Regions from separate parts of the Delftia sp. NA_296.1 genome, predicted to be linked through region 2. Evidence: predicted binding sites of a transcription regulator. Region 2 holds the regulator's gene; each other region holds the start of a gene.
The links. The regulator FNR, encoded in region 2, switches genes on or off when oxygen is low (the NO sensors DNR and NnrR bind a similar motif). The targets are predictions, from matches to a motif close to TTGATNNNNATCAA.

Region 1 (3,966 bases), on a different contig from region 2:
CCTGTCCCAGCTGGCGTCCTTCCTGTCCTTCCAGATCCGCGTGGTGGCGGGGTTGCGCGTGCTGGCTGCACGCCCCGCGCCCCCGGCAGCCCATCAACCCACCACCCTGCAAGCCCAGCCATGACCTCAACGAACTCCGCCGCTCCCCAGGTCTTCACCCAGGAACAGCTCGACTGGCTGCCATGGATCGAACCGCTGGACGAAAGCGAGCTGACCGAACGCCACCATGCAGGCCTGGTCGATGCCTCACGCGCGCAGTCGCCCTACTTCCGCCTGCTGGCGCGCGACCCCGACACGCTGGGCGCACGCACGCGCACCGACAAGGACATCTTCTACAACCCCGACGCCGGCCTGCCGCGTGCCGAGCGCGAGCTGGCCGCTGCGGCCACCTCACGCGCCAATGGCTGCATCTACTGCGCCTCGGTGCACGCACGCTTTGCCACGCACTTCTCGCGCAGGGGCGGCGACGTGCAGCGCCTGCTCGACGAAGGCCCGGGCACGGACCTGGGCCCGCGCTGGAACGCGATCGTCACGGCGGCCGTGGCGCTGACCCAGACGCCGCCTGCGCTGGAGCCCGCCCACATCGATGCGCTGCGCACCGCAGGCCTGGACGATGCCGCCATCTCCGATGTGCTGCACGGCACGGCCTTCTTCAACTGGGCCAACCGGCTCATGCTGTCGCTGGGCGAGCCACGGACCACGGCTTGAGGGCGCCCGCCCTCACCACAGGCCCAGCAGCTTCCACCAGACACTGCCGACCACGGCAAAGATCAGCAGCTCGATCACGCACATGGCCGCGCCCACGCGCCACCAGTTGCCCAGCGTGACATAGCCGCTGCCGAAGATGATGGGCGAAGTGCCGGTGGCGTAGTGGGTCAGCGTCATCATGATGGCCGAGCCGGCCGTCATCATCAGCATGAAGGGCACGACATAGTCGGCCGGAATCAGCTGCGCACCCACGGTCAGGAAGGCCAGCATCATCGCGCTGATGTGGGCCGTGGTGCTGGCGAACAGGTAGTGCGAGAACACGAACACGCCCACCAGGATGGCAGCCACCGGCAGCCAGTCCAGGCCGCTGGCGACGATGGCGTTCTTCATGCCCACGGCAAACCAGGACACCACACCGAGCTTGTTGAGCTGCTCGGCCAGCATGACCAGGGCGCCGAACCATACCAGGGTATCCCAGGCGCTTTTCTCGGACAGCACGTCATCCCAGTCGATGGTGCCCGTGATGATCAGCACGAACAGGCCCAGGAAGGCGACCACCGTGGGGTCCAGCACGAAGGCCGGGCCGAACAGCATCTGCGGCACGTTGGCCCACAGCAGCAGCATCAGGCCGAAGGTGCCCAGCATCACGCGCTCCTTGCCCGACAGCGGCCCCATGCGCGCCATCTCGCTGCGCGCATACTCCACGGCATTGGGCGTGGCCTTGAGCTCGGGCGGCGACAGCAGGTAGATCACCAGCGGCATCAGCAGCAGGCACAGCAGGCCCGGCAGCAGCATGTACAGCGCCCAGGTGGTCCAGCTCAGGTGCAGGGCCTGGCCCGTGGCCTTGGCCACGAAATCCACCACCAGCGGGTTGGGCGCGGTGGCGGTCAGGAACATGGCCGAGGTGATGGGATTGGCGTGGTAGTTGACCAGGGCCAGGTAGGTGCCCACCTTGCCCTGCGTGCCCTTGGCCGGGTCCGACTCGAAGGCATTGGCGATGGACTTCATGATCGGGTGCACGATGCCGCCGCCGCGCGCCGTGTTGCTGGGCGTGAACGGTGCCAGCACCAGCTCGCAGATCGCCAGGCCGTAGCCGATGCCAATGGTGCGCTTGCCCAGCAGGGCGATGAACATCAGGCCGATGCGGCTGCCCAGCCCCGTCTTCTTGAGGCCGCGCGAGATCAGGATGGCCACCACGATCAGCCAGATCAGCGGGCTGGAAAAGCTGCTCAGCGCATCGGTGATGGCACCCTTGGACGAGCCGGAGGTGACCTGGGACAGCGAGACGATGACGATGGCCATCAAGGCCATCACGCCAATGGGCATGACCTTGAGGATGATGGCCACGATGGTGGTCAGGAAAATGGCGACCAGCTGCCAGCCCTTGGGCGTCAGTCCCTCGGGCACGGGCATCAGCAGCAGGCCGAACAGCACGGCGGTGGCAATCAGTGCCGGCACCAGCCGGAACGGCACGGCCGCCTTGAAATAGCGGAACAGCGAGGCGATCTTCTCGAGCATGTGGATCCTTTGCGTTGCCGGAGCGGCGCCGAGAGAGCATGGCCTGCCGGGAGCAAAAGCCCACCAGCCTGCACGGGCACTGGCGGCCGCGCCGCATGACTGACATCATGATGCAGTGCAGCATGAGCCCGGCTTCCAGCGGGCGCCTGCGCCACCGAAGTTTGACAGGCATCAAGGCCGGGCCAGTAAACCTGGCGACCCAGGCCACCGAGCCCCGCTCACATGACAGCATCCCCAGACCGGGTGCCTTTCGCCCCGGTGTACCCATGCAGTGAAAAAAGGAGAAAAGCCGACATGCCAGCCAACCGATTCTTGCCCGAGGAATGGGAATGCCGGCTCCAGGAAATCGACCTGGAGATCGCCCGCCACGCCGTCATCTGCAAGATCCCGCTGCTGCAGGCCGGCGTGGTGGAGCGCGTGCTGGCCAATGACGCCAACGTCTGCGGCGCCGAGCACGAGGCCGCATTCAAGACCCTGCGCGGCCTTCTGTGCATGCACTACACCGAGCTGCTGCACATCAGCGAAGTGCTCAGCCCCGAGGTCGCCCAGGAAATCGCCCACCGCGTGCGCCTGCGGCTGGGCCAGCGCATCGGCAACCAGCTGGGCGGCTGATGCCGGGCTGTCAGCATAGCCTTTGCCCTGGCGCGAGGGCATGAAAAAAGGGCTACGACAGTGTCGTAGCCCTTTTCAATTTGGTTGCGCGAGAAGGATTTGAACCTCCGACCTTTGGGTTATGAGCCCAACGAGCTACCAGACTGCTCCATCGCGCGGTATTCCAAAATTATAGCAGATTATTCAGCTGCCTTGGCTTCGGCGGCGCCTTCTTCAGCGCGCTCGACCAGTTCCACGAAGGCCATGGGAGCGTTGTCGCCCACGCGGAAGCCCATCTTCAGGATACGGGTGTAGCCACCAGGACGCTTTGCGAAGCGGGGGCCCAGCTCGTTGAAGAGCTTGGTCACGCTGTCGCGGTCACGCAGGCGGTCAAATGCCAGACGGCGGTTGGCAACGGTGTCGACCTTGGCCAGGGTGATCATGGGCTCGATCACGCGGCGCAGTTCCTTGGCCTTGGGAACGGTGGTCTTGATGGCTTCGTGCTCGATGAGCGAATTCATCATGTTCTTCAGCATCGCCAGGCGGTGCGAAGAGGTGCGATTGAGTTTGCGGAGGCCGTGACCGTGACGCATGGTGCTTTATTCCTAAAATATGTAATTAGGGCTTGCGCAAACAAGGATGCAAGCCTGGACCCGTTACCGGATCTGCAGCTTGCCTCAACCGAATTTGCGCAAGTTGTTGATTAATTCGTGCAGCCGTATCAGGTACTGCCCGAGGCACTGAGGCTCTCCAAAAAGGAGAGCCTGCAATTATAGTGCTTAGCGCTTTTCCAGGCCAGCAGGCGGCCAGTTCTCGAGCTTCATGCCCAGCGTCAGACCGCGGGAAGCCAGGACTTCCTTGATCTCGTTGAGCGACTTGCGACCCAGGTTCGGGGTCTTGAGCAGCTCGTTTTCGGTACGCTGGATCAGGTCGCCGATGTAGTAGATGTTCTCTGCCTTGAGGCAGTTGGCCGAACGCACGGTGAGTTCCAGCTCGTCCACGGGACGCAGCAAGATGGGATCAAAGGCGGTTGCGGCACCACGGCCACCGGCCGGAGCATCGAAGACGCTGGCGATATCGCCGCCGTCCAGCTGAGCGAACACGGCGAGCTGTTCCACCAGGATCTTGGCGGATGCGCGCACGGCGTCC
Region 2 (3,966 bases):
GTGCCCATCCGCGAGCTGGGCGGCGAGCTGCTGGCGCTGCAGGGCAGCTGGCAGATGTTCTGGGTGCTGTTCTACGGCTTTGCCACCTATGGCAACGCGGGCTACATGCGCGAGCAGGTCTGCAAGTACATGTGTCCCTATGCGCGCTTTCAGAGCGCCATGTTCGACCGGGACACCATGATCGTCAGCTACGACACGGGCCGGGGCGAGCCGCGTGCACCGCGCACCAAGAAGGTGGACTACAAGGCCCAGGGCCTGGGCGACTGCATCGACTGCAAGATGTGCGTGCAGGTCTGCCCCGTGGGCATCGACATCCGCAACGGTCTGCAATACGAATGCATTGGCTGCGGCCTGTGCATAGACGCCTGCAATTCCATCATGGACAAGATGGAGTACCCGCGCGGCCTGATCCGCCTGACCACGCAGAACGCCATGGCCGGCCTGTGGCGGCGTGCCCAGGTGCTGCGCCGCATCTTCCGTCCGCGCGTGCTGATCTACTCGGCCGTGCTGATCGGCTTGAGCGTGGCCATGATCGTGAGCCTGGCGCTGCGCCAGTCGGTCAAGGTGGACGTGATCCGCGACCGCGCCTCGCTGTCGCGCATCGTGGCGGGCGGCAAGCTGGAGAATGTCTACCGCCTGCAGATCATGAATGCCACCGAGCAGGCCCAGCGCTACCGCATCAGCGCCCATGGCCTCGATGGGCTGGAGCTGGCGTCCGAGCAGGAAGTCGAGGTCGGCCCGGCCGAGACGCGCGGCATTGCGGCGCGCCTGCAGATTCCCTACGGTTCGGCCGAGCCGGGCTCGCACACCGTATTCTTCGATATCGATGCCGTGCATTCGGGCGCGGGACGCGCGTCCGAAAAGGCCGTCTTCCTGGTGCCCCGGTGATGTTCCTGGCAGGCGCGGCACGGTCCGCGCCTGCCGCCTGAAAGAAAGAGGTTTCCCATGTCTTCCAGTCCCGCAGTGTCCGCGCCCGCGCAGGCTCCCTCGCACCCCGACGCCGGCAAGCCCTGGTGGAAGTTCGGCCATGTCTGGCTGGTGGTGGCCGGCCCGGCGGCCGTGGTGGTCGCTGCCGTGATCACGGCCATCATCGCCATCAACGGCGCCGATCCCGTGATCGATCCCGACTACTACCGCAACGGCATCACGATCAACGAGCGTGCCGATGGCGTGCGCGAAGTGCCCAAGAGCATGGCGCCCGCCGTCACCGGCCGCAACCATGCGGCCACGCCCGCGCACGATCACCCCACGGACCGCTGATCGCCGTGCACCCCTGCAAGAGGCCGCAGTCGCGGCCTTTTTGCATGGCGGATCGCATCTCCGGCATGCGCGACGGGTGAGGGTTTCCTACAGGCGTGCAGGGCGCTGCGGGGCTTGGCGCCATGCGTTGGCGCGGCGCACAATGAAGTCGACCCCTCGACAGCACAAGGAGATCGCTGATGTTGGCCCAACGCTGGATGTGGATTGCCTGGCCTGCCTTTCTGGCAGCCGCCGTGATGGAGATGCTGGTTTTTGCCTTTGTGGACCCGCTGGAGCTGCATTGGCTCGGCGACCTGGGCTGGTCGCGCCAGGGCATTTACACGCTGGCCTTCTTCGCCTTCTGGGGCGTGACCATGCTCTCCAGCCTGATGACCACCATGCTGGGCCGCTCGGCCCGTGATCTCAATGACGGCGTGGTCTCCGAGCCCGACCCGGACCTGGCCATGCAGGGGCTGGGGCGGGACTGATCGAGAGCCCGCCGCAATGAACAAGGCCCGCGACAGCGGGCCTTGTTCATTGGCGGATGAATGCTTACTGCCCTTGCAGCCTCACTGGCACTGCTGGCTGTTGACGATGCGCTTGAGCGCCTCCGTGTCCAGGATGCGCAGATGGCGCTGGCGCACCTCGATGATGTTGTCGTCCGCGAACTTGGAGAAGGTGCGGCTCACCGTCTCCAGCTTCAGGCCCAGGTAGCTGCCGATTTCCTCGCGCGTCATGCGCAGTACCAGTTCGGACTTGGAAAAGCCCCGCGCATGCAGGCGCTGCACCAGGTTGAGCACGAAGGCGGCCAGGCGCTCCTCGGCGCGCATGCTGCCCAGCAGCAGCATCACGCCGTGCTCGCGCACGATCTCGCGGCTCATGACCTTGTGCACATGGTTTTGCAGGGCCGTGACCTCGCGCGACAGGTCTTCCAGCTTGTCGAAGGGCATGACGCAGACTTCGGCGTCTTCCAGCGCGACGGCATCGCAGGTGTGGTGGTCGTTGACGATGCCGTCCAGGCCGATGATCTCGCCGGCCATCTGAAAGCCTGTGACCTGGTCGCGTCCGTCCTCGGTGGCCACGCAGGTCTTGAAGAAGCCGGTGCGGATGGCGTACAGCGAGGTGAATGTCTCGCCGTTGCGAAACAGCAGGCCTCCGCGCTTGACCTTGCGGCGCGTGGCCACGATGTCGTCGATGCGCTGCATCTGCTCGGCATCCAGGCCCATGGGCATGCACAGTTCGCGCAGGTTGCAGTTGGAGCAGGAGGCTTTGATGGTCTGAAGGTTCATGGAGTGATAAACATCAGCGGCACACAGCGTGCCGGCGGTGACCTCGTGGATTGCGATGAGTTGGATCAAATTGTCGCAGCAGTCCCTCAAACAACTCTTGATATGAGTCAAGGACATGACCGATGTGCTGCGGCACAGTCGAGGTATTAGAGGAAAAAACCCATGACCGCTGTCACCCCAGAGCTGCTGCGTCGCTTTGACGTACCGGGGCCCCGATACACCTCGTTCCCTACCGCCGACCGCTTTGTCGAGGCCTTTGGTGCAGAGGACTATATCCTGGCGCTGCAACAACGCAAATCGAGTACCGCAGCGCGTGCCATGCCTTTGTCGCTGTATGTGCACGTGCCCTTTTGCGAGTCGCTTTGCTACTACTGCGCCTGCAACAAGATCGTGACGCGCCACCACGATCGCGCCGCCGTCTACCTGGACTACCTGGCGCGCGAGATGGCCTTGCACACGGCCCATTGCGGCAAGGGCCAGACCGTCAGCCAGCTGCACCTGGGCGGCGGCACGCCCACCTTCTTCTCCGACGACGAGCTGCGCACGCTGATGGGCCTGTTGCGCGAGCATTTCAAGCTGGAGCCGGGTGGCGAGTACTCCATCGAGGTCGATCCGCGCACCGTCAGCGTCGAGCGCCTGGCCGTGCTCAAGGAGCTGGGCTTCAACCGCCTGAGCTTCGGCGTGCAGGACTTCGACGAGCAGGTGCAGATCGCCGTGCACCGCGTGCAGCCGGCAGAGCAGGTGTTCGAGCTGGTGGCGGCCGCGCGGCAGCTGGGCTTTGCCTCCATCAACGTGGACCTGATCTACGGCCTGCCCAAGCAGACGCCCGAATCCTTCGAGCGCACGCTGGCCCAGGTCAACGCGCTGCGGCCCGACCGCATCGCGCTCTATGCCTATGCCCACCTGCCCGAGCGCTTCAAGCCGCAGCGGCGCATTGCGGCCGAGGATCTGCCCCAGGGGGCCGACAAGCTGGCCATGCTGTCGCGTTCCATCGCCGCGTTCATGGACGGTGGCTATGTCTATGTGGGCATGGACCACTTCGCCCTGCCGGAGGACTCGCTGGCCGTGGCCAAGCGCCAGGGCCGGCTGCACCGCAACTTCCAGGGCTACAGCACCCAGCCCGACTGCGACCTGATTGCGCTGGGCGTGTCGGCCATCGGCAAGGTGGGCGCCAGCTACAGCCAGAACGCCAAGACGCTGGAGGAGTACTACGACGCCATCGACGCCAGCCACCTGCCCGTGGTGCGGGGCCTGGCGCTGTCGCGCGACGACCTGGTGCGCCGCGCCGTCATCATGGCCATCATGTGCCAGGGCGCCGTGCTGTTCGAGCCCATGGAGCAGGCCTGGCTGCTGGGCTTTCGCGAGTACTTCGCGCCCGAGATGGCGGCCCTGGAGGACCTGCAGGTCAAGGGCCTGGTGCAGATCAGCGACGAGGGAT
Region 3 (3,966 bases), on a different contig from region 2:
CAAAAGGCAAACCGGGCCTCAAGGGCCCGGTTTGTCATTGCGCGGCCATGGCCCTCAGGCCATCAGCCCAGCCAGAGGTAGTGATCGATCAGCAGCGCCAGGAACAGCACGCTCAGGTGGATCAGCGAGAAGCGGAAGGTCTTGCGCGACAGCTGGTCCGAGTAATTGCGCCACAGTGCAAAGGCATGGGCACAGAAGCCCACGCTCAGCACCACGGCCACCACCAGGTACAGCCAGGAGCTCATGCCGTACATGAAGGGCAGCATGCAGGCCGCAAACAGGATCACCGTGTACAGCAGGATCTGCAGCCGCGTGTACTCGCTGCCATGCGTCACGGGCAGCATGGGCAGGCCGGACTGGCGGTAGTCTTCCACGCGGTACAGCGCCAGCGCCCAGAAATGGGGCGGCGTCCACAGGAAGATGATGAGGAACAGGATCAGCGCCTCGGGACCGACCTGGCCCGTCATCGCGGCCCAGCCCAGCACGGGCGGCATGGCACCGGAGGCGCCGCCGATCACGATGTTCTGCGGCGTGGCGGGCTTGAGGATCACCGTGTAGATCACGGCATAGCCCACGAAGGTGGCCAGCGTCAGCCACATGGTCAGTGGGTTGGTGCACAGCAGCAGCACCAGCGCGCCCAGCGTGCACAGGATGGCCGAGAAGGCCAGCGCCTGCTGGCTGCTCAGCTCGCCGCGCGCCGTGGGCCGCCAGGAGGTGCGCTTCATGCGCGCATCGATATGGCGCTCCACCAGGCAGTTGAAGGCGGCAGCCGCGCCCGCCACCAGCCAGATGCCCAGGCAGGCCAGCGCCATGTGCAGCCACTGGTCGGCGTTGGGCCAGCCGGGCACGGCCAGCACCATGCCGATCAGTGCGCAGAACACGATCAGCTGCACCACACGCGGCTTGGTCAGGGCATAGAACTGTGTCCAGCGCGAGGGCTCGACACTCAGGGAAGCTTGTTTACTCATGCAATCTCTCCACGGGCAACCGGCAGACCGTCCCGCAGTGCGCCCGGGCGGCTGGCCGCCAGGCACCAAACAATCACGGTCACCAGCGCAGCTGCGCCGCCCGTATGCAGCACCGCGGCCACCAGCGGCCAATCGAGCACCACGTTCGACAGGCCTGTCAGCACCTGCAGCACCAAAAACGCACCCAGCACGCGGCGCTGCGACGCCAGTGCGGGCACTTCACCCAAACGCCACCACAGCCCGGCCAGCGCAGCCACCACCACATAGGCCGCCAGGCGGTGCAGATAGTGGATGGCCGTGAGGCCCGCAAAGCTGATGTTGCTGCCGTCCTGCAGCAGGCCCAGCGGCCGCCAGATCTGCAGCGCCTGCGAAAAATCCATGGCCGGCCACCAACTGCCCTGGCAGGTCGGGAAACTGCTGCAGGCCAGCACCGCATAGTTGGTGCTGACCCAGCCGCCCAGTGCCACCTGCAGCACCAGCAGCGCAAGGCCCAGCCACAGCCCCGCGCGCAGCGCGGGCGAAATCACGGTCGCCCTTTGCTGGCGCGCAGCACGGCTCAACCCCACGGCGGGCACGCACAGCAAGGCCAGCAGCCCCGTGCCGCCCAGCAGGTGCAGGGTCACGATGGCCGGGAAAAGCTTCATGGTCACAGTCCAGGCGCCAAAGGCGCCCTGCAGGCAGACCCAGAACAGCGCCAGCGTGGGCCACCACGGACTCAGGGCACCGCCTGTGCCGTCGGCCCCTGTATGCTCGGCCCCTGCGCCACCCGCCCTGCCCAGGCGCCGCGCGCGCCGCCAGGCCATGATGGTCATCGCGATGATGAGCACGCCCACGGTGGTGGCCAGATAGCGGTGGACCATCTCTATCCATGCCTTGCCATGCGTCACCGGCCCGGTGGGCATGGCGGCCTGCGCCTCGGCAATCTGCGCGCGGGCGCCCATGGGGCTGGCGCTGCCATAGCAGCCCGGCCAATCGGGGCAGCCCAGGCCGGAATCGGTCAGGCGGGTGAAGGCGCCGAACAGCACCAGATCGAAGGTCAGGAACAGCGTGAGCACCGACAGCGCCTGCAGCCGCTTGAGCGAGCCGCCGCTGCGGTTGCGCAGCCACACCCAGGCCAGGGGGCCCAGCGCCAGCAACAGGCCCAGCAGCATCAGCTCCAGAACGGGGGCCAGATCGTACAGAGCCTGTTCGCTCACGCCCGCCCTCCGCAGCGCGGCGTGCACCACACGGCATGGCCTCCGGGCAAGCCGAAAGGCAATGCCGCAGGCGCATCCGGTTGGCGACAGCAGATCTTCATAAATGAGAGCAATTTGACGAGAAGGCTCAGCCCCATGCGCGAGATTGGATCGCAGGCCGGGCCTACAGAGAATCAGGACATGCACCCAGATACCGGCTGCGGGACCGCGCCCCATGCACAAGGCCCGCCAAGCGGGCCCGGTCGCTGCAACTTTCAGAGCAGCATGTCTTTGATATGAAACAATTCTACTTGGCTGCGAACCGCTCAATCGCCCACGCATGCAGTGCCCCTAGATCGCAGCCAGCTTCTTTTGGCCGGTGCGATGCGGCTTGGGCCTGGCGCACACGAATTTCCACAGGACCCTGCCCAAGGCGTCGGCGGCCCAGCTTTACACGACTGCTCAGATTCGCTCAGATTCAGACACCTCGCGTTCCTTAGATTGGTGGTTTCACTTGGGGACCGGCAACTGCCGGGTGAGGCCATGATTGCAGGAGGCTCGTGGACTGTGCTTGATGGGCACGGACACGAAATCGGGCGTGTCGAAGGCGATGAATTCGTCCGTTGCGGGACCAGGCCCATCTATCGCATCGATGGACCGGCGCTGTACTCCATGGACGGTTCGGCCAGACTGATGGGCTTTATCGAAGGGACCGAGGTCAGAACGCGGCAAGGCCGGATCTTCCTCAAATTTCTCGCACATTGAGCGGCACTGCTCAGATTTGCTCATCTTCGGCCAGTCGAAGCCAGGGAGACTCCACGTCCAAGAAAACCTCCAGGCAATGGACCTCTTTTTCGTGCGCGTGCTCTCCAACAACGATTTCAATGCCTTCTGGGACGGCATCGCCCAGGACAAGCCCCTGAAGACGCCCGACAAGGGACGCACCGCGTCCTTCACTGTCATCCGCCGCAGCGACAGCGGCCTGGAAGTCAGAACGCACAAGGGCAACACGGTGCGCATAAGGCGGGAAGCCTTCGGCGCCGTGCTGCGCCATCTGGCCCAGGAGCATCACGGCGCCGAGCGGCCCTGCATCGTGGCCTCCAGCCAGCACCGGCCCGGCTTTCTGGGCTTTGCGGCCAAGCAGGCCAACGACAACGCGGCCGTGGTGATCACCTACATCCTGCCCATACTGCAGGACGCAGGACTTGTGGAAATCGACGGCAACCGGCCCAACAGGACCTGGCTGCTTTGAACAACTGCACAGCCTTCGGCCTTCTGCGCCGGTCGATGACAATCTATGTCAATTCATTCATAGCCAATCACTAAGGCGCACAGATAATTGCCGGCATTCGTGTGAATTGTGAGAAGGGTCCGGGCCACGCTCGGCGCCCTTCGATGCTGGAGGATTGGCAGATGAGCGCCCCGGAAATGGAGGCCATACAGGAGCGGCTGAAGAAGCTGCGGGCCGACGAGGCGCTGGTTGCCGAGCAGCTGGACCGGCTGCAGGCCCAAAAGGCTGCGCTGCAGCACAGGCTGGCCATGATCCAGGGCGCCGTGCAGGTGCTTGAAGAGATGCGTCAGGAGCTGGGGCCATGAACCGTGGCAAGCCCGTCTCACCACCCGCATCACCCCCTGCCTCACCCTGCGCATCGCCCACCTCCACCTTGCCCACAGCCGAAGACTGGCTGGCAAGAATTGCGGCGCTGGATGCCACGCAGCCCCCTCCCACCCCGCCCCGTTTGCGCAACCCCCGCAAGGCAAAGCGCCGCAGGGCGGTCACCGTCGTGGCAATGGCCGTGCTGCTGGGGCTGCTGGCCATCGCC
Region 4 (3,966 bases), on a different contig from region 2:
CGCCATAGCCCAGGTCCACACCGGCCTCGACACGCGTGAATAGTGACGGCGCCACGGCCATATAGCCGCGGGCAGCCAGGCGGTCGGCCACGGCGCGGATATGGGCGTTGACGCCGAAGATCTCCTGCAGCACCACGACGGCACCGCGCGCGGGCACATCGGGCCGCGCCACCCAGGCCGGCGAAGCCGTGCCATCCAACGAAGTCAACTGCACAAAACTGCCCATGTCCGCGTTCCTTTCTGTCTGAGAACCTGTTGTGATTTCCCGGTGGGCGGACGCGCCCCGCAATGCTGTAATGGCGGCGGGCCGGCCCGTGCGGCAATTCTTTCACAGGAGACATTCGATGGAACGAAAAGTCGTGCTCATTACCGGTGGCAGCCGCGGCATAGGCGCCGCAACGGCACGCATGGCTGCGCACCGGGGCTGGGACGTGGTGATCAGCTACCAGCAACAGCGCGATGCGGCCGAGGCCGTGGTGGCCGACGTGCAGACAGCCGGCACCCGCGCGCTGGCCGTGCAGGCGGATGTGGGCGACGAAGCCGAGGTGCTGGCCCTGTTCGGTGCGGCGGATGCGCAGTTCGGCCGGCTGGATGCCCTGGTCAACAACGCCGGTGTGGTGGATCGCGCGCAGACCGTGGCCGAGATGAGCGTGCAGCGGCTGGAGCGCATGTTCCGCGTCAATACCATCGGCAGCTTCATCTGCGCGCGCGAAGCCGTGCGGCGCATGAGCACCCGCCATGGCGGAAGGGGAGGCGCCATCGTGAACGTCTCCAGCATCGCTTCGCGGCTGGGTGCACCGGGCCAGTACGTCGACTATGCGGCCGCCAAGGGCGCGTTGGACGTGATGACGCTGGGCCTGGCCAAGGAAGTCGCCGCCCAGGGCATACGCGTGAACGCCGTGCGGCCCGGCTTGATAGAGACCGACATCCACGCCAGCGGCGGACAACCCGACCGCGTCGAGCGCCTGGCGCCCAACGTGCCCATGCAGCGCGGCGGCAGGGCCGAGGAGGTGGCCGACGCCATCCTCTGGCTGATGTCGGATGGCTCGCACTACACCACGGGCAGCCTGGTCGATATTTCGGGCGGCAACCTCTAAGGCTCTCCATGGACCTCAAACCGCTGATCACGCTGGTGGCCATCATCAACCCGCTGGCCATCGTCCCCTTCTTCATCCACTACACCGAGGGATTCAGCGCCCAGCAGCGCCAGCAGACCATTCGCACGGCGGCGCTGGCCTCGTTCTGCGTGATCGCGGCCTGCGCCATCATCGGGCTGCAGGTGCTGGACTTCTTCAACATCTCGCTGCAGAGCTTTCAGGTGGGCGGTGGCCTGCTGCTGCTGATCAGCGCCATGAACATGCTCAACGCCCGCCCGGCCGAGGAACGGCCCAACGCGCCCACGCTGGTCGCTGGCGCGGAAAAGGCTGCCATGGGCAACAGCATTGCCGTGGTGCCGCTGACGATTCCGCTGCTGACGGGGCCGGCCTCCATGTCCACCGTGGTGATCTACGCCGACCAGGCACGCACCATCTGGCAGCACCTGGCCCTGGTGGGCTATGGCGTGGTGGTGGCGCTGGTGGTGATGGTCTGCTTTTCGCTGGCCGACCCGATCGCCCGCGTGCTGGGCAAGACCGGCATCAATGTGATGACGCGGCTCATGGGCCTGATCCTCGCGGCCCTGGCCGTGGAGGTGATGGCGGGCGGGCTGGTGAAGATCTTCCCCATCCTGGCATCGCCCGCGATCGTGCCCTGATCGGGCTGGCTGACTGGTGGCCTTACTGCCGGTTCAGATCGGTTCAGGCCGGATCAGGCCGGCACGGCCCGCGCGCGGTCGGCGCTTCCGTCGCAGGCACCGCCGCAGCCCGTGATGGGCTGCTCGGGCAAGGCCTCAGGGTGCGCCAGGGAGCCCGTGGCGGGATCGAAGCCCGCACTGCGCAGATGCAGGGCCAGCGCCGCATCCATGGTCTGCGCATGGTGCACGAACCAGGCCGCCAGCTCGCCCGCCATGCTGCGGATCACGGCCAGATCACCGGCCGCCGCCTTGGCCGCCCCCTCGCGCATCACCTGCAGCACCACCTTGTGCTGCAGGCTGTGGCAGTTGGTGCTGGTGAAGCGCGTGGACTGCATCCAGCGGTCTTCCTGGTCGAAATGCACCTGCGTATGCGCGATCAACTCATCCCAGCGCGCGCACAGCTGCGCATCATCGGCCGCCTCCACCTCGGCCAGCAGCAGGACGAACTCCTGATGCACCTCGTCCATGGCCGGCAACTCCAATGCCAGCGCTCCGCTCCATTCCAGCACGGCCATATGCTTCTCCTGCCTTCATCGTGAAAGCCTGCAGCTTAGGAACAGCACCGCCCAACCCGTTTGACCCACATCAGCCAACCCGAAAACAGCAAAGCCCCGCGAGCGGGGCTTGGTCAAGGCGGATAAAACTGGCGCGGCCAAAAGGCCAGGGGCACCGAGCAAGAGCCGCCTCGCGGCGAAGGTGCCGTCCCCCTCCCTCGCGTAGCGAGTAGAGAGGCGCCGTGCAACGGGGGAAGCGGCGTCAGCCGCTCAGGGGGAGCTTACTGTCCAAACTTCCGCTTGGCATCAGCCACGCAGGTGTCCTTGGCAGCGCCACTCATAGTGTCGCAACGGGCCTTGGCAGCCTTGTAGTCGGCTTCGCGGGTTTCCTCGGCAGCGTCCTTGCGGGTTTCTGCCACGTTGGCAGCCTTGGCTGCGGAGTTGGACGCGGGCTCGGCCTGGGCCTTGTTCACCTTGGCGGCTTCCACGGCGTGCACGTGGGCGGCCTTGGCATCCTTCACGCAGACATCCTTGGCGTCGCCCTTGAGGTCATCGCACTTTTCCTTGGCGATGTCGTAGTCCGCATCAGCCTTGGCCTTGAGTGCCTTTTCGCTGTTCTTGGGCGAAGGATTGCGGCGCGATTCCAGTTCGGCCTTGGCCACGTTTTCCTGGCCCTTGGCCTGCTTCTCGCAGACGTCCTTGGCGTTGTCCTTGAGCGGCTTGCACTGTTCCTTGGCAGCCTTGTAGTCAGCCTCGATCTGGTTCTTGGCGGCCGTGTGCTCCGCATTGGTCATGGCCATGGCGCCGGAGGCCATCAGGCCCAGGGCGACAGCGGAAAGCATATGGCGAAAGCGTTGCGGTGTTTGCATGATGGAACTCCTTGTATTTGTACTGAAGCGGCCCTTGTTGCCTGCGGCGGCGGGCCATTGGTGCGTGCCCTCAGGCACGCTGGCTGTCGAGGAGCGGATGGCGGCGCCGGCCAGGGCGTCCAGCCCATCCGCAGTCCACCCTCGTCAGTCTTCGAAGCGGAAGTCGGGGTTGCGCTTTTGCCAGTCGGTCAGCTGCTTTTCGGCAGCGTCGCGGGCCAGGCCCTGGCGCTCCTGCAGCTTGCCCAGGAATTGCTCGCGCTTGCCGGCGATCACATCCAGATCGTCATCGGTGAGCTTGCCCCATTGCTCACGGATCTTGCCGGTGAATTGCTTCCAGTTGCCCTTGATGCGGTCTTCATTCATGGCTTGGTCCTTTCAGTGATGTTGAAGTAGCGCTGTGCAATCAGGCCTTGTTTTTTCAAAGCCGCGATCTGCATCAGCGACGGTTCCACTGTAAAAAACCTGGGGGCTGCGCGTCGTAGTCTGGACCTAGTGTTGACGGTCGTCCCAGGGGCAGCCGAGACGGTGGGATCGGGACTACAGCCCCTGACGGACGCGCGGGAAGCGCTGGGTCAGGCGCGGCCCGCCCCTGCCCTGAGTACCCGGCCTTTTCCCCGTATGTCAGCGCCTGCGTCGTGGCGGTTGTGGGGTTGCAGTCCTGCCGAAGGACAGGACTGCTTCGTCAACTGACTCGCCGTGATTGTTTGAACGTAGCTCGCAGAGCGAAGTGAGTTTCACGGCGAACCCCGCAACCGCCACGGCGCAGGTTGCCCCGCAGCGAAGCGAAGGGGTCGCGGACATTCGGGTCGCC

Region 1: the regulator FNR is predicted to act here: its motif matches at 2,388-2,401, upstream of ACUTR7_RS06490 (DASS family sodium-coupled anion symporter).
Region 3: the regulator FNR is predicted to act here: its motif matches at 2,435-2,448, upstream of ACUTR7_RS00605 (COX15/CtaA family protein).
Region 4: the regulator FNR is predicted to act here: its motif matches at 2,368-2,381, upstream of ACUTR7_RS27645 (hemerythrin domain-containing protein).

The regions. Positions count from the first base shown of each region.
Region 1 is NZ_JBQZGF010000002.1:450,326-454,291, forward strand. It holds gene ACUTR7_RS06480 (CMD domain protein) at 1-124, shown strand, start outside; gene ACUTR7_RS06485 (alkylhydroperoxidase domain protein) at 121-708, shown strand; gene ACUTR7_RS06490 (DASS family sodium-coupled anion symporter) at 721-2,226, opposite strand; gene ACUTR7_RS06495 (hypothetical protein) at 2,521-2,838, shown strand; tRNA gene ACUTR7_RS06500 (tRNA-Met) at 2,920-2,996, opposite strand; gene rplQ (50S ribosomal protein L17) at 3,018-3,410, opposite strand; gene ACUTR7_RS06510 (DNA-directed RNA polymerase subunit alpha) at 3,597-3,966, opposite strand, start outside.
Region 2 is NZ_JBQZGF010000003.1:181,474-185,439, forward strand. It holds gene ccoG (cytochrome c oxidase accessory protein CcoG) at 1-888, shown strand, start outside; gene ACUTR7_RS08665 (FixH family protein) at 946-1,260, shown strand; gene ACUTR7_RS08670 (hypothetical protein) at 1,440-1,727, shown strand; gene fnr (fumarate/nitrate reduction transcriptional regulator Fnr) at 1,809-2,528, opposite strand; gene hemN (oxygen-independent coproporphyrinogen III oxidase) at 2,691-3,966, shown strand, end outside.
Region 3 is NZ_JBQZGF010000001.1:100,867-104,832, reverse strand. It holds gene cyoE (heme o synthase) at 63-968, opposite strand; gene ACUTR7_RS00605 (COX15/CtaA family protein) at 965-2,164, opposite strand; gene ACUTR7_RS00600 (hypothetical protein) at 2,985-3,395, shown strand; gene ACUTR7_RS00595 (hypothetical protein) at 3,557-3,739, shown strand; gene ACUTR7_RS00590 (hypothetical protein) at 3,736-3,966, shown strand, end outside.
Region 4 is NZ_JBQZGF010000016.1:18,141-22,106, forward strand. It holds gene ACUTR7_RS27630 (dienelactone hydrolase family protein) at 1-226, opposite strand, end outside; gene ACUTR7_RS27635 (SDR family oxidoreductase) at 345-1,097, shown strand; gene ACUTR7_RS27640 (MarC family protein) at 1,106-1,753, shown strand; gene ACUTR7_RS27645 (hemerythrin domain-containing protein) at 1,807-2,307, opposite strand; gene ACUTR7_RS27650 (hypothetical protein) at 2,568-3,155, opposite strand; gene ACUTR7_RS27655 (CsbD family protein) at 3,300-3,518, opposite strand.